Regions from separate parts of the Mixta calida genome, predicted to be linked through region 3. Evidence: predicted binding sites of a transcription regulator. Region 3 holds the regulator's gene; each other region holds the start of a gene.
What was found. The regulator PurR, encoded in region 3, represses purine synthesis genes. The targets are predictions, from matches to a motif close to CANGCAAACGTTTGCNTG.
Positions count from the first base shown of each region.

Region 1 (7,609 bases), 810 kb from region 3:
AGCGGCGCATGCGTGGTGTTGGGCGACGCGATCACCACCAGATCGATATTCGGATCGGCGATCGCCTGCTGCGCATCGGCGATCACTCGCATACCGGGAAAATCAGCCTGCACTTTGGCGGCGTCGCTGGAAACGATAGCGTAGAGGTTCAGTCCCGCCGTGGCGGAAAGCAGCGGTGCGTGAAAGGTCTTTCCGGCGAAGCCGTAGCCAATCAGCGCCACGTTGATCATTGCGTTGTCACTCATGTTGTTCTCCTTCGGCGATAACTGAAACGTCGGTGGATGGCATAGCGGGCAGCGCATTCCAGGGACGATCGATAAACAGACGTTGCATATCCGCTAAATCCGCTACCCGATGCGGCTGGCAGCGGTCCAGTTTTAAATGATCGACGACCAGCCAGCGTTGGGCGCTGAACGCCAGCATGGCGCGTTTAATTTCGGCATCGGCTTCCTGGCTGGCGCTAATGCCCAGCCTGGCGTCGACCGCGCAGGCGCCGAAAATGGCGATATCGGCGCGATAGCGTTGCAGCGCCGCCAGCGTGGCGGCGCCAGCAAACAGGCGCTGACTGTTATCCCACTGCCCGCCCAGCAAAATCAGTTCAATATCCGCCCGACCGCTCAGCGCCCAGGCGATATCGAGTGATGCGGTGATCACTCGCGCAGGAACCGTAAGCGCGGCGGCCACCGCCAAAACGGTGCTGCCGGCGTCCAGCATCAGCGTGCTGCCTGGCGGGATCTGCTGGGCCACCGCCCTGCCCAGCCGCTGCTTGGTTGCGTTAAGCACGCCGCTGCGCGCATTGCGCGACATCGCGGGCACATCCAGCGCAATTGCGCCGCCGTGGTTTTTCTGCGCCAGCCCCTGGCGTTGCAGATCGTTAAGATCGCGGCGTACAGTGTCGACCGATACCCGCAGCGTGCGGGCCAGCTCCGCCACGCCCAGCTGTCCCTGCTCGCTTAACAGCCCTAACAGCGCTTTTTGACGCGCAACTTTATGCATAGCGATCCTCCTTTGCAGCAATATACTGCAAAAAACGGCAAATAACAGCAAAAGAGGGATCAAAAGGATCTTTTTGATGGAGGGTCAGGCATTAGAGAGAGTAGTCGCAAAAGCACGCCGGGAGTGGCGGCAGGCGGAAAATCATCCGCAGAAAACGACCGGACGCAGAAAAAGGGCTGGTCAACGCCAGCCCTGAGGGAGAATATTACTTACGGCGCCAGGTGGTGCCCTGTGGGCCATCTTCCAGCACGATGCCTAACGCGTTCAGCTTGTCGCGCGCGACATCCGCCTGCGCCCAGTCTTTCGCCTTGCGCGCGTCGTTGCGCATTTTAATCAGCGCTTCGATCTCGGCTACTTCGTCGTTATCCTGCGCCGCACCGCCTTGCAGAAATTGCTCCGGGTCCTGCGCCAACAGACCCAACACGCCGGCCAGTTCGCGCAGACGCGCCGCCAGCCCGTCCGCCGCGGCCTTATCTTCCGCCTTCAGACGGTTCACTTCACGCGCCAGATCGAACAGCACGGAGTAAGCTTCCGGGGTGTTGAAGTCATCATCCATCGCCTCGCGGAAGCGTGCAACAAACGCCTCGCCGCCTGCCGGTTCGGCGCTGGCGTCGGTATGGCGCAGCGCGGTATAGAGACGCTCCAGCGCGGCGCGCGCCTGTTTCAGATTCTCTTCGCCGTAGTTAAGCTGACTGCGATAGTGGCCGGACATCAGGAAGTAGCGCACCGTTTCAGCGTCAAAATGCTGCAACACGTCGCGGATGGTGAAGAAGTTGCCCAGCGATTTGGACATCTTCTCGCGATCGACCATCACCATGCCGGAATGCATCCAGTAGTTGACGTAAGGGCCGTCATGGGCGCAGGTGGACTGCGCAATCTCATTTTCGTGATGCGGGAACATCAGATCGGAGCCGCCGCCGTGAATATCAAAATGCTCGCCCAGCTGCTTGCAGTTCATGGCGGAACATTCGATATGCCAGCCCGGTCGCCCGGCGCCCCACGGCGAAGGCCAGCTTGGCTCATCCGCCTTCGACATTTTCCACAGCACGAAGTCCATCGGGTTACGCTTGACGTCGGCGACTTCCACGCGCGCGCCCGCCTGCAACTGTTCCAGATCCTGGCGCGAGAGGCAGCCATATTCAGGATCGCTGTCGACGGCGAACATCACGTCGCCGTTGCTCGCCACGTAAGCGTGTCCACGGGCGATCAGTTTTTCCACCAGCTCGATGATTTCGCTGATGTGACGGGTAGCGCGCGGCTCCAGATCGGGCGGCAGAATATTCAGCGCGCTGAAGTCGGCGTGCATCTCGGCGATCATGCGGTTGGTCAGCGCTTCCACCGTTTCATTATTCTCATTGGCGCGCTTGATGATTTTGTCGTCAATATCGGTGATATTGCGCACATATTTCAGCTGATAGCCGCAGTAACGCAGGTAACGCGCCACGATATCGAAGGCAACGAAGGTTCGGCCGTGACCGATATGGCTCAGGTCATAAACGGTAATACCGCACACGTACATGCCCACTTCACCGGCATGGATCGGTTTAAATTCCTCTTTTTGGCGCGTCAGGGTATTAAAAATTTTCAGCATTGAACTTTCCGTATAAGCGTGTGCGGATAAACGAAACTAAGAGGGTCTATTTTTCACGTAAGCGCTACGCAATGCAAGAAAGGACACAGGCGCGCGGCGGCAAAAGCGCACCGGGAGTCCCTGTAAAGCCCCTTTGCGCTTACTGACGCCGCCCCGGAAATTATGTTATAAGAAGCGTCTGTTAAAACTGGCCCGCGCAGGCGGGCGCAGTATCTTAAGAACTCCAACCTTTACAGGACGAGATTATGGTTACTTTCCAGACCAATCATGGTGATATCGTGATCAAAACGTTTGATGACAAAGCGCCTGCGACCGTGCAGAACTTCCTGGATTATTGCCGTGAAGGTTTCTACGACAACACCATTTTCCACCGTGTGATCAATGGCTTTATGATTCAGGGCGGCGGCTTTGAGCCGGGCATGAAGCAGAAAGCGACCAAAGCGGAAATCCGCAACGAAGCTAACAACGGTCTGAAAAATACCCGCGGCACGCTGGCGATGGCGCGTACTTCCGCTCCGCATTCCGCCACCGCGCAGTTCTTCATCAACGTTGCAGACAACGACTTCCTCAACTTCCGTGACGAAAGCCTGCAGGGCTGGGGTTACTGCGTGTTCGCTGAAGTGGTGGAAGGCATGGACGTGGTCGACAAGATCAAAGCCGTTTCCACCGGCCGCAGCGGCATGCATCAGGATGTGCCAAAAGAAGACGTGATCATTCAGAAAGTCATCGTTAGCGAGTAATGTCACGCACGCTGTTTATCGCAGATTTGCATCTGTGCCAGAAAGAACCGGCAATTACTGCCGGTTTTCTGCGTTTTTTGCAGCGCGAAGCGCAAACCGCCGACGCGCTCTATATTCTCGGCGACCTGTTTGAAGCCTGGATCGGCGATGACGATCCCAATCCGCTTCATCAGCAGATCGCGACGGCGCTGCGCACGCTGCCGTTGCCGGTCTGGTTTATTCACGGCAACCGCGATTTTCTGCTCGGCCAGCGCTACGCCCGCGCCAGCGGCATGACGCTGCTGCCTGAGGAGCAGGTGCTGAATCTCTATGGTCGTTCGATATTGATTATGCATGGCGACACGCTCTGCACCGACGATGAAGGCTATCAGCGCTTTCGCCGCAAGGTGCATCAGCGCTGGCTGCAGAGGCTGTTTCTCGCCCTGCCGCTGCGGCTGCGTCAGCGTATCGCGCTGCGTATGCGCGACGGCAGCAAAAACGCCAACAGCCAGAAGTCCACGGCAATTATGGATGTCAATGCGCAGGCGGTCAGCGAGGCGATGCAGCGCCATCAGGTTCAGTGGTTGATCCACGGTCATACCCATCGTCCGGCGGTCCATACGCTGACGGCGAACGGCCAGCCCGCAGAGCGGCTGGTGCTGGGCGCCTGGCACAGCGCCGGTTCGATGATTGAAGTTACCCCGCAGGCGATTAACCTGATTCACTTCCCTTTCTGAAGCGGAAAAGATCCCGCTTCAGCGCCCGTTATCGGGCTACGCAACCGTTTTCCTTGCCGAAGAGACATGCTATTCTCTGTGCCCTTCCCGACCGCGTGGCAACCACGCCGGTGACCTTTGCATAATCACAGGAGTCAGATCCGCATGTCTCTTAACGCCGCCCCGACCCGCATCGCCATCGTCATGGGTTCCAAAAGTGACTGGGCCACAATGCAGTTCGCTGCGGAGATCCTTACCGCTCTGGCCGTTCCCTTCCATGTTGAAATCGTTTCCGCTCACCGCACGCCGGATAAGCTGTTCAGCTTTGCCGAAGGCGCGGCGGAAAAAGGCTATCAGGTGATTATCGCAGGCGCCGGCGGCGCGGCCCACCTGCCGGGCATGCTGGCGGCGAAAACGCTGGTGCCGGTGCTGGGCGTGCCGGTGCAGAGCGCCGCGCTGAGCGGCGTCGACAGTCTCTACTCCATCGTACAGATGCCGCGCGGCATCCCGGTGGGCACGCTGGCGATCGGCAAAGCGGGCGCCGCCAACGCCGCCCTGCTGGCCGCACAGATTCTGGCGATCCATGACGGCGAACTGGCGACGCGCCTTGCCGCCTGGCGTCAGGCGCAGACCGACGACGTATTGAATAATCCCGATCCGCGGGAGGAAGCATGAAGCCAGTTTGCGTATTAGGAAATGGTCAGTTGGGCCGTATGCTGCGTCAGGCGGGCGAACCGCTGGGCATCGCCGTCTATCCGGTGGGGCTGGACGCCGAGCCGGAAGCGCTGCCGATTCAGCAAAGCGTGATCACCGCTGAAATCGAACGCTGGCCGGAAACCGCCCTGACGCGTGAGCTGGCGCGCCATCCGGCGTTTGTGAACCGCGAGATTTTTCCGCTGCTTGCCGATCGGTTAACCCAAAAGCAGCTACTTGATCGGCTGGGCCTGGCGACCGCGCCCTGGCAGTTGCTCTCCTCTGCGCAGGAGTGGCCGCAGGTTTTCGCCCGTCTGGGCGAACTGGCGATCGTGAAGCGTCGCACCGGCGGCTATGACGGGCGCGGCCAGTGGCGTCTGCGCGCAGCGGAAACCGCCGCGCTGCCGGACGAGTGCTACGGGGAGTGCATCGTTGAACAGGGCATCAACTTTTCCGGCGAGGTGTCGCTGGTCGGCGCGCGCGGACATAACGGCGCGACGGTGTTCTATCCGCTGACGCACAACCTGCATCAGGAAGGCATTCTGCGCACCAGCGTGGCGCTGCCGCAGCCGGACAAGGCGCAGCAACAGCAGGCGGAACAAATGCTGAGCGCCATTCTGCATGAGCTGAACTATGTCGGCGTCATGGCAATGGAGTGCTTTGTCACGCCCGCGGGGCTGTTGATTAACGAGCTGGCGCCGCGCGTACACAATAGCGGCCACTGGACGCAAAACGGCGCGTCCGTCAGCCAGTTTGAGCTGCATTTACGCGCCATTCTCGACCTGCCGCTGCCGACGCCGGTGGTCAGCACGCCGTCGGTGATGATCAATCTGATCGGCACCGATGTGAATCCGCAGTGGCTAAGCGAGCCGCTGGTGCATCTGCACTGGTATGAGAAAGAGGTGCGTCCGGGTCGCAAGGTGGGACACCTGAACCTCAGCGATCCTGACGGCCAGCGTATCGCCGCCGCGCTGACGGCGCTGACGCCGATGCTGCCGCCGGAGTACGCCAGCGGCATCGCCTGGGCGCAGAGCCTTTTAGGGTAAGGCGTGCGCTGTCCATGAAGACAGCCAGCCCCAGCGTTTTTGAACCTCAACGGCCCGCGCATGCGGGCCGTTTTTATCAGAAGCTGCGGAACAGCGCTTTGCCACGCAACAGTCGAATGCCCAGCCAGCCGCCGCACAGCGAAAGCAGCAGCGCGCCGCTCAGCGGCAACACTATCCAGAGTCGGTAATCCGGCTGCCACGGAAAATCGAACACTTTGCGCTGCAATCCCCACAGCGCCGCCTCCGCCCCCAGCGCCGCCGCGCCGCCAGCCACCACGCCCAGTAGGGCAAACTCGCACCATAATGTCGCGCGCAGCAGCTTTTTACCCGCGCCCAGTGTGCGATAGACCACCAGCTCCTGGCGTCGTTGCCGCATCCCTACCTGTATCTGCGCCAGCAGCAGCAGAATGCCGCAACCGGTCACCAGCACTACCATGATTTCCAGCGCCTGGCTGACCTGCGTCAGTATCTGGCCGATCTGACGCATCATCGCGCCGATATCGAGCAGGCTGAGCGTCGGAAAGGCGCGGTTAAGCTGCGCCAGCGTTTCAGGATGCCCGTCGAGACGGAAGCTGGTAAGCCAGGTCTGCGGTTGTTCATCCAGCGCACCCGGCGGAAAGATAAAGAAGAAGTTGGGACGCAGGCTTTCCCAATCCACTTTACGCAGGCTGCTGATTTTAGCGCTGAACTGTTGGGTATCGCCGGTAAAGGTCAGCGTATCACCGAGCCTGACGCCGAGCCGGTCGGCCAGCTCCGCTTCCATAGAGACCTCGCCAGCGCGCGGCGGCCACTCGCCGGCCACGATCGGATTATGCTCAGGCCGATGCGACAGCGTGGTCAGATTCAACTCGCGGTTAAGCGCGCTGTCGCGACGCGGATCGACCTTCTGATGGTTAATCTCCGTCAGGCGCACCCTGGCGATGGGATAGAAGGTGCCGGGATGAATCTCGCGCTGAACCAGAAAACGCTGCACGTCCGCCACCTGGTCGCGGCTGATATTCAGCAGAAAATAGTTGGGGCTGTCGGCGGGCAACTGTTGCTGCCAGCGTTCAAGCAGATCGCCGCGCAGCACCAGCAGCAGCGCCAACAGCATAAAGGAGAGCGAAAAGGCGGCCAGCTGGCTCAGCGTCGCCCAGGGCTGACGCAGCAGGCGATTCACCGCCAGCCGCAACGCCAGCCTGCGCAGCGTCAGACGCCCCAGCAGCCAGAGCGCGCCCCACCCCAGCGCGGCCAAAAGCAGCGCCAGCAGCACAATGCCGCCCAGCAGCGCCCAGAGCAGTTTGCTGTTGCCCACCAGCAGTACCAGCAGCGCAACCACCACCAGCGCCATCACAGGCAGATAGTAACGCAGCGGCCAGACCGGCGCGATGGCGTCCTGCCGCAGCACGCGCAACGGCTGGGTCTCCAGCAGCAGCCGATAAGGACGCAGCCCCACCAGCAGCGAAATCACAAACAGCGCGCCCAGCGCCCAAATCCAGGGCCAGACCCCGGCAGACGGCAGTTCGCCTGGCAACACCGGCCGCAGCATCCGCAGCAGCAGCGCCTCAAACCCCGCGCCCAGCACGCCGCCAGCCAGCGCGGCTAGCAGCAGCACCGCGAACCATTGTCCGACGATCAGCCGCCGCAGCGCGCCGCGACCGGCGCCCAGCGTCTTCAGCACCGCCACCAAGTCGTAACGGCTGCGGCAGTAGTGGCTCATCGCCACCGCGACCGCCGCGACCGAGAGCAGCAGCGTCAGCAACGCCGATAGCAGCAGGAACTGCTGCGCGCGCTGCATCGAACGGCCCAGCGCATCTTCGGAATTCTCGACGCTGAGCCAGCGCTGATCGCTTTTCAGCTGCGGCGTAA
Region 1 is NZ_CP026378.1:1,290,310-1,297,918, reverse strand. Features, by position in the region: gene C2E16_RS06075 (oxidoreductase) at 1-245, opposite strand, end outside; gene C2E16_RS06070 (DeoR/GlpR family DNA-binding transcription regulator) at 238-996, opposite strand; gene cysS (cysteine--tRNA ligase) at 1,202-2,587, opposite strand; gene ppiB (peptidylprolyl isomerase B) at 2,833-3,327, shown strand; gene lpxH (UDP-2,3-diacylglucosamine diphosphatase) at 3,327-4,043, shown strand; gene purE (5-(carboxyamino)imidazole ribonucleotide mutase) at 4,188-4,697, shown strand; gene purK (5-(carboxyamino)imidazole ribonucleotide synthase) at 4,694-5,761, shown strand; gene ybbP (putative ABC transporter permease subunit YbbP) at 5,838-7,609, opposite strand, start outside.
Region 1: the regulator PurR is predicted to act here: its motif matches at 4,081-4,098, upstream of purE (5-(carboxyamino)imidazole ribonucleotide mutase).

Region 2 (7,609 bases), 840 kb from region 3:
GGTAAATTTCAAACTTGGCGCCGACGTCAATGCCGCGCGTTGGTTCATCCAGCATTAATATTTCCGGCTGGGTTAACAGCCAGCGACCGATAATCACTTTCTGCTGGTTGCCGCCGGAAAGCGAGCCGATAGCGGTATGATGCCCCGGCGTTTTTACCCGCATGGCGTCAATTACCCACTGGGTATCGCTTTTCATTCGGCTGTTATCCAGCAGGCCGAGCTTATTTTTATACTGGCGAATATTGGAAATTAACGAGTTAAAGCCAATATCCAGATAGGCGTAAATACCGGTCGAGCGGCGCTCTTCCGTTACCAGCGCAAAGCCGTGATTAATCGCTTCATTGGCGCTGTGATTATTAATCGCTTTACCGTGCAGCTTAATGGTGCCGCCCGATTTTTCGCGGATGCCGAACAGCGTTTCCACGATATCGGTGCGCTTGGCGCCCACCAGCCCGGCGATGCCGAGAATCTCCCCTTTATGCAGATCGAAAGAGACGTCGCGAATGGAAGGCTGACGCAGCGAGGTCAGGTTGCGCACCTCAAGGATCACTTCGCCCGGCACGTTGGTCTTATCCGGGAAGCGCTGGTTAAGGGAACGGCCAACCATCATGGCGATGATCTTATCCATATCCAGCCCTTCCAGCGGCTGGGTGCTGATCCACTGGCCGTCGCGCAGAATAGTGATTTCATCGCACAGCTGGAATATCTCTTCCATCTTATGCGAAATATAAACAATGCCGCAGCCGCGATCTTTCAGCTTACGGATAATGGTGAACAGATGATTCACCTCTTTTTCCGTCAGCGAGGAGGTCGGCTCATCCATAATCACAATTTTGGCGTCGTAGGAAAAGGCTTTAGCGATTTCCACCATCTGCATTTGCGATACGGAAAGATTCGCTACCTTATCACGCGGATCGATATCAATATCCAGCTCATCAAAAATGGCTTTGGTGTCGCGATACATTTTATCGTGATCGACAAACAGCCCTTTTTTCGGATAACGTCCCAGCCACATGTTATCCATGACCGAACGTTGCAGCACCAGGTTTAATTCCTGATGTACCATTGATACGCCATTTTCCAGCGCTTCTTTCGCGCTGGTGAAATTAATCTCTTTCCCCTGAAACAGAATTGTTCCGCTATCTTTGCTGTAAATACCAAACAGGCATTTCAGCAGCGTCGATTTACCCGCGCCATTCTCCCCCATAAGCGCGTGAACGGAATGCGGCCGGACTTTCAGATTCACATTATCCAAAGCCTTCACGCCAGGAAATGACTTACTGACATTAGTCATCTCCAGCAAGAATTCATGCTGCTGTGTTGTGTTTTCACTGGCCATAATTTACCTGGCTGAAAATTGTCTGCGTCTGGCGAATAAGGGCGCGGTAAGTGCCGCGCCCAATAGGGTTTATTTACTGAACTGAGAAAGGTTCTCTTTATCTACCGCGACGTAAGGAATACGTACGATTTTATTTTCCAGTTTGAAGTTGGTGCCGTCAGCGGCCGGTTTGCCGTCGGCCAGGTTTTTCGCCAGGTCGAAGGTGGCTTTCGCCTGGTTAGCGCCGTCATTCAGCACGGTGCCCGCCATTGCGCCCGATTTTACCATCGCCAGCGCTTCCGGCAGCGCATCGACGCCGAATACCGGAATAGCCGTTTTGTTGTGCGCCTTCAGCGCTTCTACCGCGCCCATCGCCATCGCGTCGTTGTTAGCGATCACCACTTCGATCTTGTTGGCGTTCGGGCCGGAGAGCCAGGCGTCAACCTTATCTTTCGCCTGCGCGGTGTCCCACATCGCGGTATCCATCGCCAGCTGCTGCGTTTTGATGCCGTCTTTGTTCAGGGTGTCGATAACATATTTGGTGCGCGCTTCAGCATCGGGATGGCCCGGTTCGCCTTTCAGCAGCACGAACTGAATCTGGCCATCTTTATTCAGATCCCACGCTGGCGTCGCTTTCCAGTGTTTCTCAATCAGCTGACCCTGAATCACGCCGGACTCTTTGGAGTCGGTGCCGACGTAGTAGGCTTTGTCATAGCTGGCCAGCACTTTCGCGTTTGGCTCTTTGTTGAAGAACACTACCGGCACGTCATTGCTGCGCGCTTTGTCGATCACCACGCCCGCCGCAGCCGGGTCCACCAAATTGATCGCCAGGGCTTTAACCCCTTTCGCCAGCAGCACGTCGATCTGATCGTTCTGCTTGGACTGGTCATTCTGCGAGTCATTCATCAGCAGCTGCACGCCGCCGGCGGCCTGCGCGTCTTTTTCAATATCCTTACGCACCATCGACATAAAGTTATCGTCATACTTGTAGATGGTGACGCCAATACGGGTATCTGCTGCGTGCGCCGTTGCGCCAAACATCATGCTGGCAACCAGGGCTGTGAGGGTGAAAACCTTCTTATTCATAGTATCTCCGGTTTTTGCAGGGTCGTTCTACGTCCGGTCCCTTCACCCTGTCGGGTAAAGAAAAGCGGACATTCAGTGAAAAAATCGGTTCAGGCGGGTCGCTATCGAAAGGTTACCCAAAGCCGATGGATTGCTGACACAAAACCTGACTTCCTTAATCGGTAACGCTTCCTGGAAAGTAATGACAAAATATTGCACGGCGCGCGTGAGGTGGTTTCAACCCAGTCATATCGACCGTTACATTATGTTTCAGCGCCGTTAAGACGCTGCTATCTTAGTGAGCTGGATGTTAATTAACTGTGAATTTACTCACAGATTGAAAACGGTTACATGGAGGAATCGGTTGAAATAGTGACCGGTGCCACATTTTGCCGCGCGGCGACGGAGTGACGGCGCACCAGCGTCGGCATAAAGCAGTGCTGCGCGGAAACATCCAGCTCGCCCGCCGCCCCTTTCAGCGCCAGCTCGGTGGCCAGTTTCGCCATTGAAACAATAGGATAGCGCACCGTGGTCAGCTGCGGGTCGGTGTAACGTGACATCGGAATATCATCAAAGCCGATCACGGAGAAATGCTGCGGCACCAGAATGCCGTTATCCTTCAGCGCCGTCAGCGCGCCGGCGGCCATGCTGTCGTTATAGGTGAAAATGGCGCTCAACTGTAGGTTGCGTCCCAGCAGCTCCACCATCGCCGCCTCGCCGCCTTGCATATCGGGCTCGCCGCTGCCGATCCAGACCTCAGGCGGTTCTATCCCCTGCTCGTTCAGCGCCTGCAGCCAGCCAGCGCGGCGCTGCTCCTCATCTTCAATAGGATGGCTGGAGCCGAGATAGCCGATGCGCGTATGCCCCTGCTGCAACAGCATGCGCGTCGCCATCGTCGCGCCGGTGATATTGTCCAGACCGACGCAGCGATGCGCGTAGCCTGGCAGAATGCGGTTGACCAACACCATGCCGGGCACCTGATCCATAAAGCTGGCGAGTTCAGCGTCGGACAGGGATTTGGAATGGACCACCAGCGCGTTGCAGCGCTGCCGGATCAGCACTTCGATCGCATGCCGCTCTTTTTCTTCCTGATGCCAGGAGTTGCTGATCAGCACATGCTTCTGCACCCGCTGCGCCACGGTATCGACCGCCTTCACCAGCGCGCCGAAAAAGGGATCGGAGACATCCATCACCACCACGCCGATAGTGTCGCTGACCTGCGTCGCCAGCGCCTGCGCGTTGGCGTTAGGGCGATAGCCCAGCGCTCCTACCGCCAACAGCACTGCATCGCGGGTATCGGCCGTCACGGCGTTGCTGTTGTTCAGCACGCGGGAAACCGTCGCGACGGAGACGCCTGCCTGCCGTGCGACATCGCGAATGGTAATCATGATGAATGACCTGAAAGAGAAGAGATAAATTGCATGCTTCACCTGCCGCCTGGAGTTGCTGGCGGCTATTCTGGCAGGCAAGAGCACGCGGCTACGTGAATCAGGTCACACTCATGAAAACGGTTACATACAATTTTTTAACATTTGTGATGGCGGTCATTGTCCGCGTCGCACGGGCGCCTGCGCCGCGAAAGCGGTCAGCCTGCGCCACAGCCACTCCAGCGGCCCCTGGCGGAAACGGCGCAGCCAGAGCGTCGACAGCAGCAGGTTCGCCAGCCAGACCAGCGGCACCAGCAACAGCAGATGAACACGATCAAAATGCAGGAACAGGCCGAAGCGATAGAACAGCGTCGTACAGATCAGGGATTGCAGCAGATAGTTGGTGAGCGCCATGCGTCCGACGCAGCAAACGGCGTGCGTGATTTTCAGGCGGCCCAGCTGCGGCCAGAAACCGAAGCAGAGCGCAGCGTAGCCGAGGCTGGTCAGGGGCGCGGCCAGATCGCGCGGCGCCTGCAGGTAAAAGGCCGACCAGTGAAACGCCCAGTCGAGATGCCACTGCAACAGCGTCCCTGGCAGCTGAATCAGCCAGCCCAGCGGCAGCAAAATCATCGCCGTGCGCCGGTAGTGGCGACGGCTGAAAGCGCCCTGCAGCCAGCCGTTGCGCATCAGCGCCCCGCCCATCAGCATCAGCCCGGCCAGCTGCCAGCCATACTGCGCGCCTAACGCCAGCAGCATCGATGAAAGATGATCGAGACGGTTTTCAATCGCCAGCGTGCCGCCGCTCAGCTTCCAGAAGGTTTCATACTGAATGTCCGCCGCGCCGGGCAACCAGGAGCGCGACGGCGCCGGGTCGGAGATCAGGCCGAACAGCAGCAGCACGCCGACGCCGACCAGGTAGAGCATGACGCCAGTATTGAACAGCGAACGGGTCGAGGGCACGTCGCGGATCATGCGCCAGGCGATCAGTCCGATAATTCCGTAGGCCAGCAGAATGTCCCCTTCCCACAGAAAGATGGCGTGCAGAAAACCGATGATCACCAGCCAGCTCAGGCGCGCCTGCAACCAGCGCTTGCCGCGCGGCAGCAGCATTTGCAGACCGGCGCCGAACAGCAGCGCAAACAGCGTGAGGAATTTGCTTTGCGCCAGCAGATCGAGCAGCGCCCAGCTCAGCGCGTCGCTGAACGAGGGGACGCCGTTCCAGGCGGGATTAAGGTAGGCGGCGGAAGGCAGGCCGAAGCCGCTGATATTCAGCAGCAGGATACCGAGAATGGCGAGACCACGAATAAAATCCAGCGTGATATTTCGTTGCATGCCGGTTCCTGCCGCGTTTCAAAGGGAATTAATTATGACGCACCGCGCGCAAAAATTCCTGACGCGTGTTCTGGCTCGACTTGAACAGGCCGCCCAGCGAGGTGGTGGTGGTGGCGCTGTTGGCGTCGCGAATGCCGCGCGCCTTCACGCAGTAGTGCACGGCGTCGATAGAGACCGCCACGTTGTTGGTGCCGAGCAGCGTTTGCAGCGCAATCAGCACCTGCTGCGTCAGACGCTCCTGCACCTGCGGGCGCTGAGCGAAGAACTGCACGATACGATTGATTTTCGACAGGCCGATCACCTTATCTTTCGGGATATAAGCAACGGTCGCCTTGCCGTCGATAATCACGAAGTGGTGTTCGCAGGTGCTGGTCAGCGTAATGTCGCGCACCGTCACCATCTCATCCACCTTCATCTTGTTATCGATCAGGGTGATTTTCGGGAAATTAGCGTAGTCCAGACCGGAGAAGATCTCATTCACATACATTTTGGCGATGCGGTGAGGGGTTCCATCAGGCTGTCATCGTCTAAATCGAGATTGAGCAGCTGCATAATTTCGGTCATATGACCGGCAATCAGCGTCTTACGCGTTTCGTCATCCATTTCACGTACGGGGGCACGCAACGGGGTTTCCAGTCCACGCGCAACCAACGCATCGTGAACCAGAGCGGCTTCATGACTTAACGTCGCCATGTGATGTTTCTCCAGCAGGTGTGACAGCCGACGATCGCGCCAGCGTCGTCGTCGGGATAATAATCAGAGCGCGTATTCTGAAGCACTCCGGGTCGTTTATCCAGTGAATCCCTTTAATCGGCCCTGAAATCCCTTCATGCGGCGCGGCGCCAGACCAGCGCGCCAGCCAGCAGCAGCGCCGCGCCCGCCACGAACAGCGCCGGCTCCAGCCGGTGCCATAACAGGCTGGAAAGCCAGGAGAGCAGCGGCCCTGCCAGCTGGCCGACGGCGTAGCCGGTGGTCAGCAGCCCCGCCAGATAGCGCATATGCTGCGGCGCCAGTTCGCGGCCATACTGCAACGTCAGTTGCACCACGCAGAGAAAGCCGCCGCCGGTCAGCAGCGCGCCCGCCGCCAGTCCGCCGAGGCCGGGCAGCAGGCCGCCGATAAATACGCCGATCGCCTGCGCCCACAGCGCCACCGCCAGCCGCAGATGGGCGGCGGCCCAGCGGCGGGTGAGAATGCCCAGCGCGATGCCGATCACCGCCGCGCCGCCGAAAACCGGCCAGACGAACTGCGCGAACAGGCTGTGCGGGAAACGCGTCGCCGCCAGCTGGGAAAGAAAGGTGGCGGGCAGAATATAGCCGAACCCGGCGAGGCTGTAGCTCAGCACCAGACGCTTCAGATTGCCGTCCAGCACCAGCGGCGCGGGCGCGGTTTCCGGCCGATGCAGCTCCCCGCGGCGCGGCAGATTCACCGCAATCGGCGCAATGAGTAACAGCGCCAGCGCGCCATAGGCGAGCCAGGCGGTCGCCGCCGTGACCTGCCAGCCGTTCAGCAGCACCGCCAGCAGGCCGCTGAGGAAAATGCCGATGCCCGGACCGGCGAAAACCGCCGCCGACAGCCCCGGCCTGCCGAGCTGCTGTAAACGCTCGTTGCTCCATGCCGCTACCAGCACCATCGCGCAGCCGCTGGCCCAGCCGATAATGAAACGCGCCGCGCCGTGCAGCCAGGCGTCGTTCAGCCACGCCGACAGCAACGTCAGCACCACCGCCCCCCAAACCCCGGCGTGCAGCCGCCGTTCCACATGACGGCGCGCGCGCATCGCGTCAAACGATCCGCACAGGTAGCCAAGATAGTTGAGCGCCGCTACCAGGCTGGCGCTGGAGAGCGTCAGCTGGCCATCGGCAATCATCAGCGGTACCTGCGGCGTAAAGGCGAAGCGCCCGATACCCATCGCCACCACCAGCGACAGCAGCGCGCTTAACGCAATACGCCCTGCTCCTACGGTCCGTTTCGCCTCTGTTTTCCGCATTGTGACATCATCTTTTTTGTTTAACCGTTGCGTCTATCATGCACGAGGTTTACACTCACGAAAAGTGAATGATTCTGATAAAGTTAATTACGGTAAGAGAACAGATGGATTTAGTCCAGTTACGTATGTTCTGTTCGGTGGCGGAAACCGGTTCGGTGGCGCGCGCCGCAGAGCAATTGCATCGGGTCCCTTCTAACCTGACCACGCGCCTGCGCCAGCTGGAGCAGGAGATCGGGGTGGATCTGTTTATTCGTGAAAAACAACGTCTGCGATTGTCGCCGATGGGCCATAATTTCCTTTGTTACGCGCAACGCATTCTGGCGCTGAGCGAAGAGGCGCTAAGCATGGCGCGCGCCGGCGAGCCGGGCGGCAACTTCGCGCTCGGCTCGATGGAAAGCACCGCCGCCACGCGCCTGCCGAATCTGCTGGCCGCCTATCATCAGCGCTATCCGACGGTGGCGCTGTCGCTGATCACCGGCACTTCCGGCGAGATTATCGATCGGGTGCGCGAGGGCACGCTGGCGGCGGCGCTGGTCGACGGG
Region 2 is NZ_CP026378.1:2,936,648-2,944,256, forward strand. Features, by position in the region: gene mglA (galactose/methyl galactoside ABC transporter ATP-binding protein MglA) at 1-1,339, opposite strand, end outside; gene mglB (galactose/glucose ABC transporter substrate-binding protein MglB) at 1,409-2,404, opposite strand; gene galS (HTH-type transcriptional regulator GalS) at 2,731-3,771, opposite strand; gene yeiB (DUF418 domain-containing protein YeiB) at 3,928-5,082, opposite strand; partial or broken gene folE (GTP cyclohydrolase I FolE) at 5,111-5,775, opposite strand; gene C2E16_RS14025 (YbfB/YjiJ family MFS transporter) at 5,910-7,067, opposite strand; gene ptrR (putrescine utilization regulator PtrR) at 7,172-7,609, shown strand, end outside.
Region 2: the regulator PurR is predicted to act here: its motif matches at 3,884-3,901, upstream of galS (HTH-type transcriptional regulator GalS).

Region 3 (7,609 bases):
TGTTCTCGGCATGCGTCTGCTGCGTGAAAGCGAAAACCAGGAGTACAAATACAGCCTGGCGTTTGTAGGTTATACCGACGAAAGCGAAGGCGCGGTCATCGAACTGACCTACAACTGGGGCGTGGATAAGTACGACCTCGGCAACGCTTACGGCCATATCGCGCTGGGCGTGGACGATGTTGCGGCGACCTGCGAAAAAATTCGCCAGGCGGGCGGCAACGTGACGCGTGAAGCGGGCCCTGTAAAAGGCGGCACCACCGTTATCGCTTTCGTGGAAGACCCGGACGGCTACAAAATCGAGCTGATTGAAAACAAGCAGGCCGGACAAGGCCTCGGCCACTAAGTTTCAGGGCGCCTGCGGGCGCCCTTCTTTTTTGCGCTGCTGCAAGCGGCGACGAAATTTGCCATAATGCGCGCTGCATTTTTTCGCCAATGAGATCCTGATGTCTGAACCGAAACAACTGAACGCCTTATCCGACCGCTTTCGCGGCTTTTATCCGGTGGTGATTGATGTGGAAACCGCCGGGTTCAATGCGAAGACCGATGCGCTGCTGGAAATCGCCGCCGTCACGTTGAAAATGGATGAAGAAGGCTGGCTGCAGCTTGACCAGACCCTGCATTTTCACGTCGAGCCTTTCGAAGGCGCGGTTCTGCAACCGGAGGCGCTGGCGTTCAACGGCATCGATCCCCATAATCCCCTGCGCGGCGCCGTCAGCGAATATGACGCGCTGCATGAAATTTTTAAGCAGGTGCGCAAAGGGCTGAAGGATCGCGGCTGCAATCGCGCCATTATGGTGGCGCATAATGCCAACTTCGATCACAGCTTTATGATGGCCGCCGCCGAACGCGCTGGTCTGAAGCGTAACCCGTTTCACCCCTTCGCCACTTTCGACACCGCGGCGCTTAGCGGCCTGGTCGTCGGCCAGACGGTGCTGGCGAAAGCCTGTAAAGCGGCCGGCATCGCCTTTGACGCCAGTCAGGCGCACTCTGCGCTTTACGATACCGAGCGCACCGCAGAACTTTTTTGCGAGCTGGTGAACCGCTGGAAACGTTTAGGCGGCTGGCCGCCGCTGCCGGTAGAAGATGAGGAGCCGGTCGAAGAAGCGCTGAAGCTGGAGGAGTAGCCGCCGCACGCCAGTAAAAAAGGGCGCCGATGCGCCCTTTTATTTTTTAGCAGCTGGCTAAAACTTATTCCGCCGCTTTATATTTTTCCGCCGTCTCTTTGATCAGCGTTTGCAGCTCGCCGCGCTGGAACATTTCGACAACGATATCGCAGCCGCCGACCAGTTCGCCATCCACCCACAACTGCGGGAAGGTCGGCCAGTTGGCATATTTAGGCAGTTCAGCGCGGATATCCGGGTTTTGCAGGATATCCACATAGGCGAAGCGCTCGCCGCAGGCAGAGAGAGCCTGAACCGTCTGAGCAGAAAAACCACAGCTTGGCAGCTTCGGCGAGCCTTTCATGTACAGCAGGATCGGGTTTTCTGCGATCTGGCGCTGAATTTTTTCAACAGTACTCATAATTGCCTTCCTTAAATAGCTTGCTTCGTGTCTATTGATTGTAGCGACTGTAGCGGGTCACTGAAAACGACATTTTCTGTAGGGATAAATGATTTAGCGCATTATGCCAAATGCTGCTGATAAAATAACGTCCGCTTCTTCATCATTACGCCCGGCGATTAATAAATAGTAATAATTCTGTCGAGATAAGCGCCTGTTTCGGTTTATTTTTACATCTTTATGCAATTAAAGGCCATTCAATTGCAAAAGGCTTTATCTTTTCGGAAAAAGTTAGATTAGAATCGGCCTTCAGGGGTCTGCCTTATGGCAGAAATAGGATCAACTTCGCGCCGTTATCGCGCTATTACTGTAACCACACTATGCGTTTATTGATTACGCTTTTTATGCTGGCTTTTGCTCAGCTGTTCTTTAACGTTGCGCAGGCCTCTCCGCAGGCGCCGGTTAAGGCCAGTCAGCATAAGATTGATAAGAAAAGCGCCCGTGAAGATGAACGGCGCAAGCGTCGCCCCTTAAAAACCACCAGTAAAAAAACGCGTACGGCGACGGCGGAAAAAAGCAAAGTCAAAAAGAAAGGCAAAACGGCAACCGTCGCGGTATCCCCAGCGTTAACCACGAAAAAAGGCCGCTCACCGGTTAAAACGGCAAAAGAGAACAGCGCAAAGAAAAAAAGTATGGCCAGGACGGCGAAGGCGCGCTATGGCCATCAGCGCGGCGATAAAAAGCAGACCAAGGCCCGTGGCCCGCTCGAAATGAGTAAGGCGCACCGCGAGCGTTATCAGAAAGCGCGTGAAACGGCGATGAACAAGCTGATGGGTCAGCTGGGCAAACCTTACCTGTGGGGCGGCACCTCGCCTCACACCGGCTTCGACTGCAGCGGTCTGGTCTGGTACGCCTATAAGGATGTGGTGAAATTTAAAATTCCCCGCACCGCCAATGAGATGTATCACTTGCGTGACGCCGCGCCGGTCAACCGTCAGTCGCTGGAAAAAGGCGATCTGGTCTTTTTCCGCATTAATAACCGCGGCGCCGCCGATCACGTTGGCGTTTATCTTGGCAACGGTCGTTTTATTCAGTCGCCGCGCACCGGTAAAGATATTCAAATCAGCCAGCTCAGCGATGATTACTGGGAGCGCCATTATGTCGGCGCGCGTCGCGTAATGACGCCAAAAACCATCCGCTAAGCGCGTTGCGCAACAAAAAAGCCTGTCTTGCGACAGGCTTTTTTTATACGCATCATCCGATCAATGCATGACAGCGGTTAAGCTGAAAGCGATGATCATCAGCAATGCTGCGACAGTGGTGCTTAACGACAGCTTTAAATCGGTGCTCACCCGGCCTCTCCTTTAACCACACAAACAATAACGGTATAGATTTTCCCATACTCACCGGTAAAAATCTCGTTTTCTTTGCGTCAGCTTGATAGAATCCCCGCCTTGCGTTGCGCAACACCGGCAAACCGTCGCTGTTGGCCCTTTTTTAAAGACGTCCCGCCTGCCAGACGTATCTCAGCCAGCACAATGACAATGGATAAGCACGCTGAAGCAGGCCGCGAGGACGCAAACGTTTAACATTAGCCTTATCAAACCCTTATGATAAGCGCAGGAGTATCTTTTTAATGGCAACAATCAAAGATGTCGCGAAGCGTGCCGGCGTGTCTACGACGACGGTGTCACACGTCATCAATAAAACCCGCTTTGTCGCGGAAGAGACGCGCGAGGCGGTGTGGGCGGCCATCAAAGAACTACACTATTCGCCCAGCGCGGTCGCGCGCAGCCTGAAGGTGAACCACACCAAGTCGATCGGCCTGCTGGCGACCTCCAGCGAAGCGCCCTATTTTGCGGAAATCATCGAAGCGGTGGAAACGCGCTGCTTCGCCCGCGGCTATACCCTGATTCTGGGCAACGCCCATAACGATCTGCAAAAGCAGCAGGCATATCTGTCGATGATGGCGCAAAAGCGCGTCGACGGTCTGCTGGTAATGTGTTCTGAATATCCTGAAGCGCTGCTGAAGATGCTTGAGGAGAACCGCAATATCCCGATGGTGGTGATGGACTGGGGCGAGTCGCGCGGCGACTTTACCGATACCGTGCTGGATAACGCTTTTGAAGGCGGCTACATCGCAGGCCGCTATCTGATTGAACGCGGCCATCGCGATATCGGCGTGATTCCCGGACAGATGGAGCGCAACACCGGCGGCGGCCGTCTTGCCGGCTTTATGAAGGCGCTGAACGAGGCGAATATACCGGTGCGCGAAGAGTGGATCGTGCAGGGCGATTTCGAGCCGGAGTCGGGCTACCGCGCCATGCAGCAGATCCTGGCGCAGAAGCAACGCCCTACCGCCGTCTTCTGCGGCGGCGACATTATGGCGATGGGCGCTATTTGTGCGGCGGATGAGATGGGCCTGCGCGTGCCGCAGGATATTTCGGTGATCGGTTATGATAACGTGCGCAACGCGCGCTATTTTACGCCAGCGCTGACAACCGTTCATCAGCCGAAAGAGCAACTAGGCGAAACCGCCTTCGATATGCTGCTGGATCGCATTATCAATAAGCGCGAAGAATCGCAAACGATTGAGGTGCATCCGACGCTTATTGAACGCCGCTCGGTGGCTGACGGCCCGTTCCGCGACTATCGTCGTTAATGCTTTACGTCATCGCGGCTTATCCCTGCCGCGACCTTTGCCTTGCCGCTCAGGATAATGCGCTATCCTGAGTGCTCTCTTCCTCACGCAGCCACTCCCGATTCAGCGTCTCCGTATCGCCCAGATAATCCAGCAGCCAGCTCAGCGCCGGCGAACCGCTCTGTTCCGACCAGCTGACGCAGCAGTGGCTGTCGGGAAAAGGCACCGGCAGCGGCAACTCCGTCAGTTCCTGCGTCGCCAGCAGCGGCGCGGCGAAATGGCCGGGCACCATGCCAACGCAGAGACCGGCGCGCAGGCAGTCGAAAGCGCTCTCCCAGTCAGGCACCACCAGCCGTCGCTGATTATCCAGTGTCCAGGTGGTGCGGCGCGGCAGCGCGCGCGAGGTATCCTCCAGCACCAGTGAAGGCCAGGGACGGATATCATCATCCTGCAGGCCGCCGGTCGCTGCGGCCAGCGGATGGCTGGCGTTAACCACGCAGCGCCAGTTGAGCGCGCCCATATCACGGAAGGCGAAGCGGCCGCCGACGGGGATAGCCTGCGTCGCGCCGATTGCCACATCGACACGCCCGTCCGCCAGCGCGTCCCAGACGCCGTTAAACACCTCCGGGGTGATTAACAGTTCCATATCGGGAAAATGGCGATAAAAATCGAGCACCAGCTGACGCGTGCGCTGCGGTTTTACAATGCGATCGACGGCGATGCTCAGCTGGCCGCGCCAGCCGTTCGCCACCTGCTGACACTGCCGACGCGTGGCGAGCATTTTTTTGATAACAGCGCGGCCTTCACGAATAAAAAGCTCGCCCGCCTCGGTTAATACCACATCGCGATGACGACGTTCAAACAGCGGCACCGCCAGCCAGGACTCCAGCTGGCGCACGGTATAGCTGATGGCGGAAGGCACGCGATGCAGCTCCGCGGCGGCAGCGGAAAAGCTGCCGGTGCGGGCGACGGCGTCGACCACTTCAAGGGCATGTTCTGACCACATTTTTTGCCTGCAAAAATTTTGAAATCAACCGGCAAATTTTAGCGTTTCACATTCAGAAAAACATCCTTTACCCTCGCGCCGTCTGTTCACCTGCTAATTAATGAGAAAGAGATGTCTGGTTCAAAAGGATTTATGCTTTATCTGGCGCTGCTCAGTACGCTGGGTTTTCTCGCCACTGATATGTATCTGCCGGCGTTCACCGCCATGCAGGAAAGCTTCCACACCTCCGCAGGCGTCATCAGCGCCAGCCTGACGGTATTTCTTGGCGGCTTCGCCTGCGCGCAGCTGATATGGGGCCCCCTTTCCGACCGCTTCGGCCGTAAGCCGGTCCTGCTGTTCGGCCTGGCGCTGTTTGCCCTCGGCTGTGCGGGCATGCTGTGGGCGAATGAGACCTGGCAGATGTTGACCTTGCGCTTTATCCAGGCGGTGGGCGTCTGTTCCGCCACGGTAAGCTGGCAGGCGCTGGTGGTCGATCGCTATCGCGGCGCGCAGGCTAACCGCGTGTTCGCCACCATTATGCCGCTGGTCGCGCTTTCTCCGGCGCTGGCGCCGTTGCTGGGCGCCTGGGTGCTGAGCCACTTTTCATGGCGGGCTATTTTCCTGACGCTGCTGCTGGTGACCCTGCCACTACTGTTCGCTACAGCCAGGCTGAAAAAAGCGCCGGCGGCGGCCGCGCACGATTCGCGTCCGCGCGCCGGCTTTTTCACCATGCTGACCTCGCGCGTCTACGGCGGCAACGTACTGATCTATGCCGCCTGCTCCGCCAGCTTTTTCGCCTGGCTGACCGGCTCACCCTTTATCCTGCACGATCTCGGTTTAAGTCCGGCGGATATTGGCCTGAGCTATATGCCGCAAACCGTCGCTTTTCTGGCGGGCGGATTCGGCTGTCGCACCGCGTTGCAGCGTCGCAGCGGCAGGACGCTGTTGCCTGCGCTGCTGATCTTCTATGCAATCAGCGTCGTGTCGCTGTTTATGGTGGCGATGAGCGGAAAAGCGACGCTGTGGGGCCTGCTGGCGCCGTTCTGCGGCATGGCGCTGGCCAACGGCGCCATTTACCCTATTGTGGTGGCGAACGCGCTGCTGCCGTTCCCGCAGGATACCGGCAAGGCCGCCGCGCTGCAGAACTGCCTGCAACTGGGCCTCTGCTTTTTCGCCAGCCTGGCCGTTTCCGGCTGGCTCAGCCATCCGTTGCTGACCACCAGCGCAGTGATGCTGTTTACCGTACTGCTTGCCGTGCTGGGCTATTTTCTGCAGCTGACGCGCGAGGCGCAGACGGAATCAGAAAACGCGGCCTGAACGCATACACCTGTGCGCCACCGCGCGCAGTGATTGGTTAGCACACTAACTGTTAGCCGTTGTATATTCCCTGCCGTGAGCATATACTCCTTGCAAGGCAGTTACTTATAATAACCAGTGCGTTTTTCCGGTCGGGTCGGTCCGCTTTATTACGGGCCCGTCTGACCGGCCTGTTCATTCAGTTTCAATCCTCTGTTAAACGTCGGATATCTGGCACACGGTTTTCCGTGAGATTTCTCACAACCCTGTAGAAATTGACTATTCTGTTTCTCAGGTTCGTATCACACAGGTGATGGAGAAGCTATGAGTTCATCGTGCATAGAAGAAGTGAACCTGGAGGAAAACCATTGGTATCGTATCGCCCATGAGATGTTGGAAGTGGCTGATATCGAAGTCAATGGCAATCGCCCCTGGGATATTCAGGTGAAAAACCCTGACTTTTTTAAACGCGTCTTACAGGAGGGATCCCTCGGTCTGGGCGAGAGTTACATGGATGGCTGGTGGGAATGCGACCGGCTTGATATGTTTTTTCATCGCGTGCTGAAGCACAAACTGGATCAACAGCTCCCTCATCATTTCAAAGATACTTTACGCATCGCCGCCGCGCGTCTGACTAATCTGCAGTCAAAAAAACGCGCCTGGATGGTAGGCAAAGAGCATTACGATTTAGGCAACGATCTTTTTTCGCTTATGCTTGATCCCTTCATGCAATATTCCTGCGCCTATTGGAAAGAAGCAGGCACGCTGGAAGACGCGCAACAGGCTAAGCTAAAAATGATTTGCGAAAAGCTGCAGCTGAAGCCGGGTATGCGTCTGCTTGATATCGGCTGCGGTTGGGGCGGCCTTGCGGAGTTCGCCGCACGTCATTACGGCGTAACGGTGGATGGCGTCACCATCTCCGCGGAACAGCAAAAAATGGCGCAGCAGCGCTGCGAAGGGCTGGACGTCAATATTTTGTTGCAGGATTACCGCGACCTGAACGATCAGTATGACCGTATCGTTTCGGTAGGCATGTTCGAGCACGTCGGCCCTAAAAACTACGCCACCTATTTCGACGTGGTCGACCGCAACCTCAAGCCTGACGGCCTGTTCCTGCTGCATACCATCGGCGCGATAAAAACCGATATGAACGTCGATCCCTGGATCGATAAATATATTTTCCCCAA
Region 3 is NZ_CP026378.1:2,097,011-2,104,619, reverse strand. Features, by position in the region: gene gloA (lactoylglutathione lyase) at 1-343, shown strand, start outside; gene rnt (ribonuclease T) at 444-1,124, shown strand; gene C2E16_RS09965 (Grx4 family monothiol glutaredoxin) at 1,189-1,524, opposite strand; gene C2E16_RS09960 (C40 family peptidase) at 1,881-2,702, shown strand; gene cydH (cytochrome bd-I oxidase subunit CydH) at 2,763-2,852, opposite strand; gene purR (HTH-type transcriptional repressor PurR) at 3,137-4,162, shown strand; gene punR (DNA-binding transcriptional activator PunR) at 4,212-5,147, opposite strand; gene punC (purine nucleoside transporter PunC) at 5,259-6,443, shown strand; gene cfa (cyclopropane fatty acyl phospholipid synthase) at 6,747-7,609, shown strand, end outside.

Region 4 (7,609 bases), 480 kb from region 3:
CAATACCAGCCGCCACCTGGCGGAGTTCTGGATGTTGGAGCCGGAAATCGCCTTCGCCTCGCTGGATGACGCCGCCGATCTGGCGGAAGCGATGTTGAAGTATGTCTTTAAAGCGGTGCTGGACGAGCGCGCCGATGATATGGCGTTCTTCGCCGAGCGCGTAGACAAAGAAGCGGTCAGCCGCCTGGAAAAATTTGTTACCGCCGATTTCGCCCGCGTGGATTACACCGACGCTATCGACATTCTGCTCGCCAGCGGTCAGGCATTCGAAAACGCGGTTGAATGGGGCATTGACCTCTCTTCCGAGCATGAGCGCTACCTGGCGGAAAAACATTTCAAAGCGCCGGTGGTAGTGAAAAACTATCCGAAAGACATTAAGGCTTTTTATATGCGCCTTAACGACGACGGTAAAACTGTGGCGGCGATGGATGTGCTGGCGCCGGGTATCGGGGAGATTATCGGCGGTTCGCAGCGTGAAGAGCGTCTCGACGTGCTGGATCAGCGTCTCAATGAAATGGGCCTGAACAAAGAAGATTACTGGTGGTATCGCGACCTGCGTCGCTACGGCACCGTTCCTCACTCCGGTTTCGGTTTAGGTTTCGAACGTTTAATCGCCTATGTCACTGGCGTACAAAATGTAAGAGATGTTATCCCGTTCCCACGAACGCCGCGCAACGCCAGTTTCTAAAATCTGACATTAAATATAAGAAATTCATATATATAAGAAGGCTGACTCTGTCAGCCTTTTTTTATTTTTGTAAATTTTGAGATATCTCACAAAGTTCCCCAATTTTTACATTTTGTAATACATATTTTCCTATTGAAACTACTATTAGGGTTTAGTAGCATTTTCGGAGTAGAATTACCTGCCGGTGAATGGAAAGATGCCAGCAGACACAGGAAGACACCAAACTCTCATCAAGCATTTGTAAATAATTCTTGACGGCAGTGGCAGGTGTCCAAATAACTCCAATGAGGGTAATAAAAAATGATGAAGCGCAACATTCTGGCAGTGGTTATTCCTGCTCTGTTAGCTGCCAGTGCAGCAAATGCAGCGGAAATCTATAATAAAAACGGCAATAAGCTGGATCTGTATGGTAAAGCTGTCGGTCTGCACTACTTCTCTGATTACGCTGGCGACGACGGTGATAACACTTACGTTCGTTTCGGCTTCAAAGGCGAAACCCAGATCAACGATCAGTTGACCGGCTACGGCCAGTGGGAATACAACATCCAGGCTAATAACTCTGAAGGCGGCAGTGACGCTCAGAATGGCAACAAAACCCGTCTGGGCTTTGCCGGTCTGAAATTCGGCGACTTCGGTTCAATCGATTATGGCCGTAACTACGGCGTAGTATATGACGCGCTGGGCTGGACCGATATGCTGCCGGAATTCGGCGGCGACTCTGCTTATTCCGACAACTTCATGAACGGTCGTAGCACCGGTCTGCTGACCTACCGTAACACCAACTTCTTTGGCCTGGTGGATGGCTGGAATTTTGCCGTTCAGTATCAGGGCAAAAACGAACGTAACGACGATCCGCGTCGTGCGAATGGCGACGGCTGGGGCGTGTCCACCAGCTACGAAACGCCAATTGGCGTAGGCTTCGCCGCTGGTTATAGCAGCAGCGACCGTACTGATGTACAGGCTGCTGGCGCACGCACTGTCTATTCTGGTGAAAACGTAACCAGTACCACCGACGTTACTGGCGAAGGCGCGGGTAAACGAGCTGAGTCTTGGGCTACTGCCATTAAATATGACGCCAACAACCTGTATCTGGCGGCTATGTATGGTGAAACCCGTAACGCAACGCCTGTCAGCGTTTCTCGCTCTGGCACTTTTGTTGCCAACAACGGTGTAACTTACGAAAATGCCACCACGTCCGGCTTCGTAAATAAAGCACAGAACTTTGAGATTGTTGCTCAGTACCAGTTCGACTTTGGCCTGCGTCCGTCTATCGCCTACGTTCAGTCTAAAGGCAAAGACATTGAAGGCGTCGGCGATGCGGATCTGATTAAATATGTTGATGTGGGCGCGACCTACTACTTCAACAAAAATATGTCTACCTACGTTGACTACCGTATCAACCAGCTGGATGATAACAACCCGCTGGGTCTGAATACCGACGACACCGTAGCACTGGGCCTGGTTTACCAGTTCTAAGAGGCGATGGATGCAGAGCGAATACTCTGCGCCAAAGCGAAAAACGGGGCCTCTGGCCCCGTTTTTGTTTCCTTATTTTCAGCTTTATATTTCCCGCGTTCTTTTTCTCGCAAACGGTTGGCATTTAAACATTCTGGCGTTAACCTGAAGCCTCATTCGCTTTTCTTGAAGCTTACGGACCTCTCATATGTTTGAAAATATTAGTGCTGCACCCGCCGACCCTATTCTTGGCTTAGCCGATCTTTTCCGCGCCGACGATCGCCCAAATAAAATAAATCTTGGCATCGGCGTTTATAAAGATGAAACCGGCCAGACGCCGGTATTAACCAGCGTCAAAAAAGCTGAGCAGTATCTGCTGGAAAACGAAACCACTAAAAATTATCTCAGCATTGATGGCCTGGCCGATTTCGCCCGCTGTACTCAGGCGCTGCTGTTCGGCCAGAATAGCGCGATTATCAGCGGCAAACGCGCCCGCACGGCGCAGACGCCTGGCGGCACCGGTGCGCTGCGTGTCGCGGCTGATTTCCTGGCGACGCAAACCGAAGCGAAACGCGTCTGGATCAGCAATCCAAGCTGGCCCAACCATAAAAACGTCTTCAGCTCCGCAGGACTCGAAGTTTGCGAATATAACTATTATGACGCCGAGACTCATCAGCTCGACTTTGACGCTATGCTGGCCAGCCTGCGCGGCGCTAAAGCAGGCGACGTAGTGCTGTTCCACGGCTGCTGCCACAACCCAACCGGCATTGATCCGACATCTGAACAGTGGGCGCAGCTGGCGGAGCTGTCCAAAGCGAGCGGCTGGCTGCCGCTGTTCGACTTCGCCTATCAGGGCTTTGCACGCGGTCTGGAAGAGGATGCGGAAGGCCTGCGTATCTTTGCCGCCAGCCACAGCGAACTGCTCGTCGCCAGCTCCTATTCCAAAAACTTTGGCCTCTACAATGAGCGTGTAGGCGCCCTGACGCTGGTTGCCGCCGATCAAAGCGTTGCAGATACCGCGTTCAGTCAGGTGAAATACACCATCCGCGCGAACTACTCTAACCCGCCGGCGCATGGCGCGGCCGTTGTCGCCACTATTCTTGGCAACGATACGCTGCGCGCTATCTGGGAGCAGGAGTTGACCGATATGCGTCAGCGTATTCATCGTATGCGTCAGCTGTTTGTGAATACATTGCAGGAGAAAGGCGCGAATCGCGACTTCAGCTTTATCATTCGCCAGAACGGCATGTTCTCATTTAGCGGCCTGAACAAAGATCAGGTTGTTCGCCTGCGCGAAGAGTTTGGCGTTTATGCGGTAAATTCTGGACGTGTTAACGTGGCGGGTATGACGCCGGATAATATGGCGGCGCTGTGCGAAGCGATCGTGGCTGTGCTTTAAGTTTTATACAATGTAAAAAATGGGCCTCTGCTGGCCCATTTTTCTTTTCTGCGGTTATCAGTTCAGGAAAGGATTACTGATGCGTTCACGGCCCAGCGTCGATATTGGCCCGTGACCAGGAATAAAAGTAATATTATCGCCAAGCGGCAACAGTTTATTTTTAATCGAGTCTATTAGCGTCTGATGATCTCCCTGCGGGAAATCGGTGCGCCCTACGCCGCCGCTAAAAATAACGTCGCCGGAAATCAGTAAACGGCCCGCGCGATGAAAAAAGACGATGTGTCCGGGCGTATGGCCGGGACAATGTAAAACGTCCAGCGTCGCCTGCCCTACCTGTACCTTATCCCCTTCTTCCAGCCAACGATCGGGCGTCAGGGGCGCGCATTCCGCCAGCCCAAACATTTGGCTCTGTACCGGCAGCGCCTCCAGCCAGAAAGCATCCTGCTTCTGCGGCCCAATAATCGATACGTTATAGTGCGCGGCCAGTTCTGCCGCCGCGCCAACGTGGTCGAGATGGCCATGGGTAAGCAGCACCGCTTTTACCGTCACATTCTGCGCTGTTACCTGCTGCTTAATCAGCTGCGCATCGCCGCCAGGATCCACCAGCGCCGCCTCGCGCGTTTCACTACACCAGATTAATGAATAGTTCTGCGCGAACGCCGTTACGGGAATAATGTGATAATCCATAATGCTCCATTATCCGCAGCCAGCAGCGCCGCGGAATTTCTCTCAGTTACCAGTGCCTAACCGGCCCGGTATCAATATGCACAAAGTTGCTGCGGGGGTAATATCCTACACCACCCGCGCGCATTTTCAGCGCCGCTTTACGCACATTGCTCAGAGAAATGCCTTCGATATGAAAATCCATCGCCTGCCCAAGCGTATGGTAACTGTGTTTAGCTACGCCACTGCCTTTTTCACGCAGCATATTATTGGTGGAAAGCGAGCGATAGCCCGAAATAAGCTGAACCGGTTTGCGGGTTTCCAGCATCGCCTGTAAGCGGTAGAGCTGATCGAACAATTTCGGGTCGATACTTTTAATTTTATTTGCCCGATAGTCACGGAAAAAATGGTTTAACCGTGCCAGCTCATCTTTATCGTAACTTTTGCCGTTAAAAAATTCCGTTTTCAGCGTTTCGCCAGTATGAAGGTTGTTAAGCGTCAGAATGCGGGGGCGAGAAGTCGAAACTGAGGCAAGAGCTGAGCCAGGAAGCAGCGCAAGCCCTGCTGCCGCACCACCAAAAACCAGCAGCTTACGACGTTGAGAATCAATAGTAGCCATAAAATGCGTTTACCTACAAAAAGAAAGCGAAGCGTGCAAAAAGTACACAAGCCCGCACCATAACCGCCACTTTTATTAACGTCAAGGTACCAGGGACAGGAATGTGAAGATAAAAGGAGAAGGGATTAAGAAACCGGCTGCCTGAGCAGGCAGGCGAGCCGGAGAAAAGAATAAAAAATCAACGACTAAAGTAACAGCTGGCCTGCCTGGGCGAGAATGCGGGTGCCCGACTGAGCCGTAGTATCATAATTGTAAATATCTGTTCGGAACTGTGTCTCGCCATCATCAGTAACCCAGGCAGTCAAATAAAACAGATTAACCGGGATGCGATGACGAATAGGCACATAGCGCGTATCGCCCTGCTTCAGGCTGCTGGAAATACGCGCGTCGTTCCAGCCTGCGTCCTGCAACAGCAGATTGGCCAATTCAGACGCTTTATTCACCCGCACGCAGCCTGAACTTAACGCACGAATATCCTTCTGAAACAGACCGTGATTGGGCGTGTCATGCAGATAGATGGCATCAGAACTGGGCATATTAAACTTGAAGCGGCCGAGCGAGTTAGTCGCGCCCGGCGCCTGACGCAGCCGGTACGGGAAATTTGACGCCGACACCATACTCCAGTCAATCATGCTGGGGTCGATAACTTCTGCATCATTGCTCCAGCCCGACAGCAGCGTATAGCCATGTTTGTAGAGATAGCTGGGATCGCGCTTAACCTTAGGAATAATATCCTGACGCACCAGCGTCGTAGGCACATTCCACGGCGGATTCAGCACCACGTTATTCAACGCGCTGCGCATCAACGGCGTTTTACGATCGGGACGCCCGACGATAACGCGCGAAGAGAGGATCTTATTGCCGTCGGCATAGTAGACCAGCGAATAGTTGGGAATATTCACCATGATGCCGTTACGCATATCATCCGGCAGCAGACGCAGCCGCTGGATGTTCAACGCCAGCAGTGCGGCGCGCAGCTGCGGCGACACATTCAGCCACTCACGCGTGCGCGGACCGACAGAGCCATCAGGGTCCAGCCCCTGCCAGCGCTGAAAACGTTTTACCGCTTCGGTCAGCTCAGAGCTGTAAACATTATCGCTGTTCGCTACCGGCTGCGACGCCGCGACATTGCCGGGATTTTCCGGCGTCGCGGCAGGCAGGTCGGCAACATTTGCCGCCGATGGGCTGACGACCGCCGTCTGGCTGTGATGATTTAGCGCGCGCGCGTCAGCGGGCGCTGCATCATCGCTGGGCGCTGGCGTATCGCTATGCGTAAGCATACCGGTGCGCTGTAAAATCTCTCTTAGCGCCGGCACGTCATCGCTGATTTGGCCTGGACGAAGCGTCTGCTTATCTTTGAGCTGCGGCCAGGGATGAGTGTCCGCCAGTAGCGTTTTCAGCGCCTTGTGCATGCGCGCATACTGCGGATGCTGCGGTGCCAGCGAACGAACAAAGGTTGACAGATGACCGGCGTCAGCGGCTGAGATCCACTGATTCGTCACGGACATCGGCGGCAGCGCCATTTTGTATGGCACACGACTGTAAAGCCACTGCTCGCCCTGCTGTGGCACACTGGAAACAAACTGCAAATAGCCGAGCATAGCGTCCGATAAAATCACATCGCGCGCCATACCGGTAATGTCGGGATTAGTTAACTGCTGTACCCACTGAGTAAACTGCGGCTGAACGCCGGAGAGCGCCATTTCCGCCAGCTGCTGCTGGAACTGCTGTACTCCCTCTCTGTCCTGCCAGAGCGGCTGCATCTGGCGCGCAGCGTAGAGGGTGGCCAGCGTTCCGGTATAAAAAGGTTTAACGCCCTGCGGCAATGCGGCCAGCATTTTCTGTTGCGCCGCGGCTGCGCTCATCGTGTCGCCAACAATCTGGCCGGGTACGGCCGTGATAATCGCCGCTTCGGCCGTTACCGTCTGTAGCAGGCTAATGGCGACCGCACAGGCCAGCGCTGTTTTTTTTACTGCATTACTTTTTGCCAGCAACATCCTTGCCCCCTGCCTGTTTTTATCGACGGTTAACACACCGTCAAACCTGTTAATTATTATAATAAGTATATAAACGAAAAACGGCATTTGTCTCAAAGAGCAAATGCCGTTGATTAGATTAAACGTCACGCAATGCTTTTACTATATCAAACCTGCGTTTTTTCATCCTCACGCTGGCCCTGTTCTACCTGCGTCTGCGGCAAACCCGCGCCCGGTATGGGATCGGCAGAAAAACCGCGTAGCCCGACGACATGAACATGTTCCGTATTGTTAAAGACTTTACGGACCAGTTTGTAAGTCGTGCCTTTCTCCGGGCTGATATTTTCCGGCGCGGCGATAATCAGCTGCATCTCCAGACGTTCACAAAGCTCAAACAGCGTAGCGATCGACTTGGCATCCAGACGCGCCGCTTCATCCAGGAACAGCAGACGACACGGGCTGATATCTTTACCGCGCAGGCGACGCGCCTCCTCTTCCCAGCTCTGCACTACCATTACCAGAATCGACATACCGGTACCGATCGCCTCGCCGGTTGACAGCGCCCCGCTCTCCGCACGCAGCCAGCCGTCCGAACCGCGGTTGACCTCGACTTCCATTTCCAGATAGTTACGGTAGTCAAGCAGCTCCTCGCCGATGGTTTGCGCCGTGCGCTGTCCCATATCAATCTGCGGATTCAGGCGCTGCCACAGCTTCGCCAGCGCTTCCGAGAAGGTCAGTCGGTTGCTGTTGAAGAGATCCTGATGCTGCTCATGCTGTTCCGACAACACATCCAGCAGCGTGGCGTGGCT
Region 4 is NZ_CP026378.1:1,617,788-1,625,396, reverse strand. Features, by position in the region: gene asnS (asparagine--tRNA ligase) at 1-688, shown strand, start outside; gene ompF (porin OmpF) at 989-2,164, shown strand; gene C2E16_RS07625 (amino acid aminotransferase) at 2,352-3,542, shown strand; gene C2E16_RS07620 (MBL fold metallo-hydrolase) at 3,600-4,229, opposite strand; gene C2E16_RS07615 (YcbK family protein) at 4,276-4,824, opposite strand; gene ldtD (L,D-transpeptidase) at 5,010-6,821, opposite strand; gene mukB (chromosome partition protein MukB) at 6,968-7,609, opposite strand, start outside.
Region 4: the regulator PurR is predicted to act here: its motif matches at 2,271-2,288, upstream of C2E16_RS07625 (amino acid aminotransferase).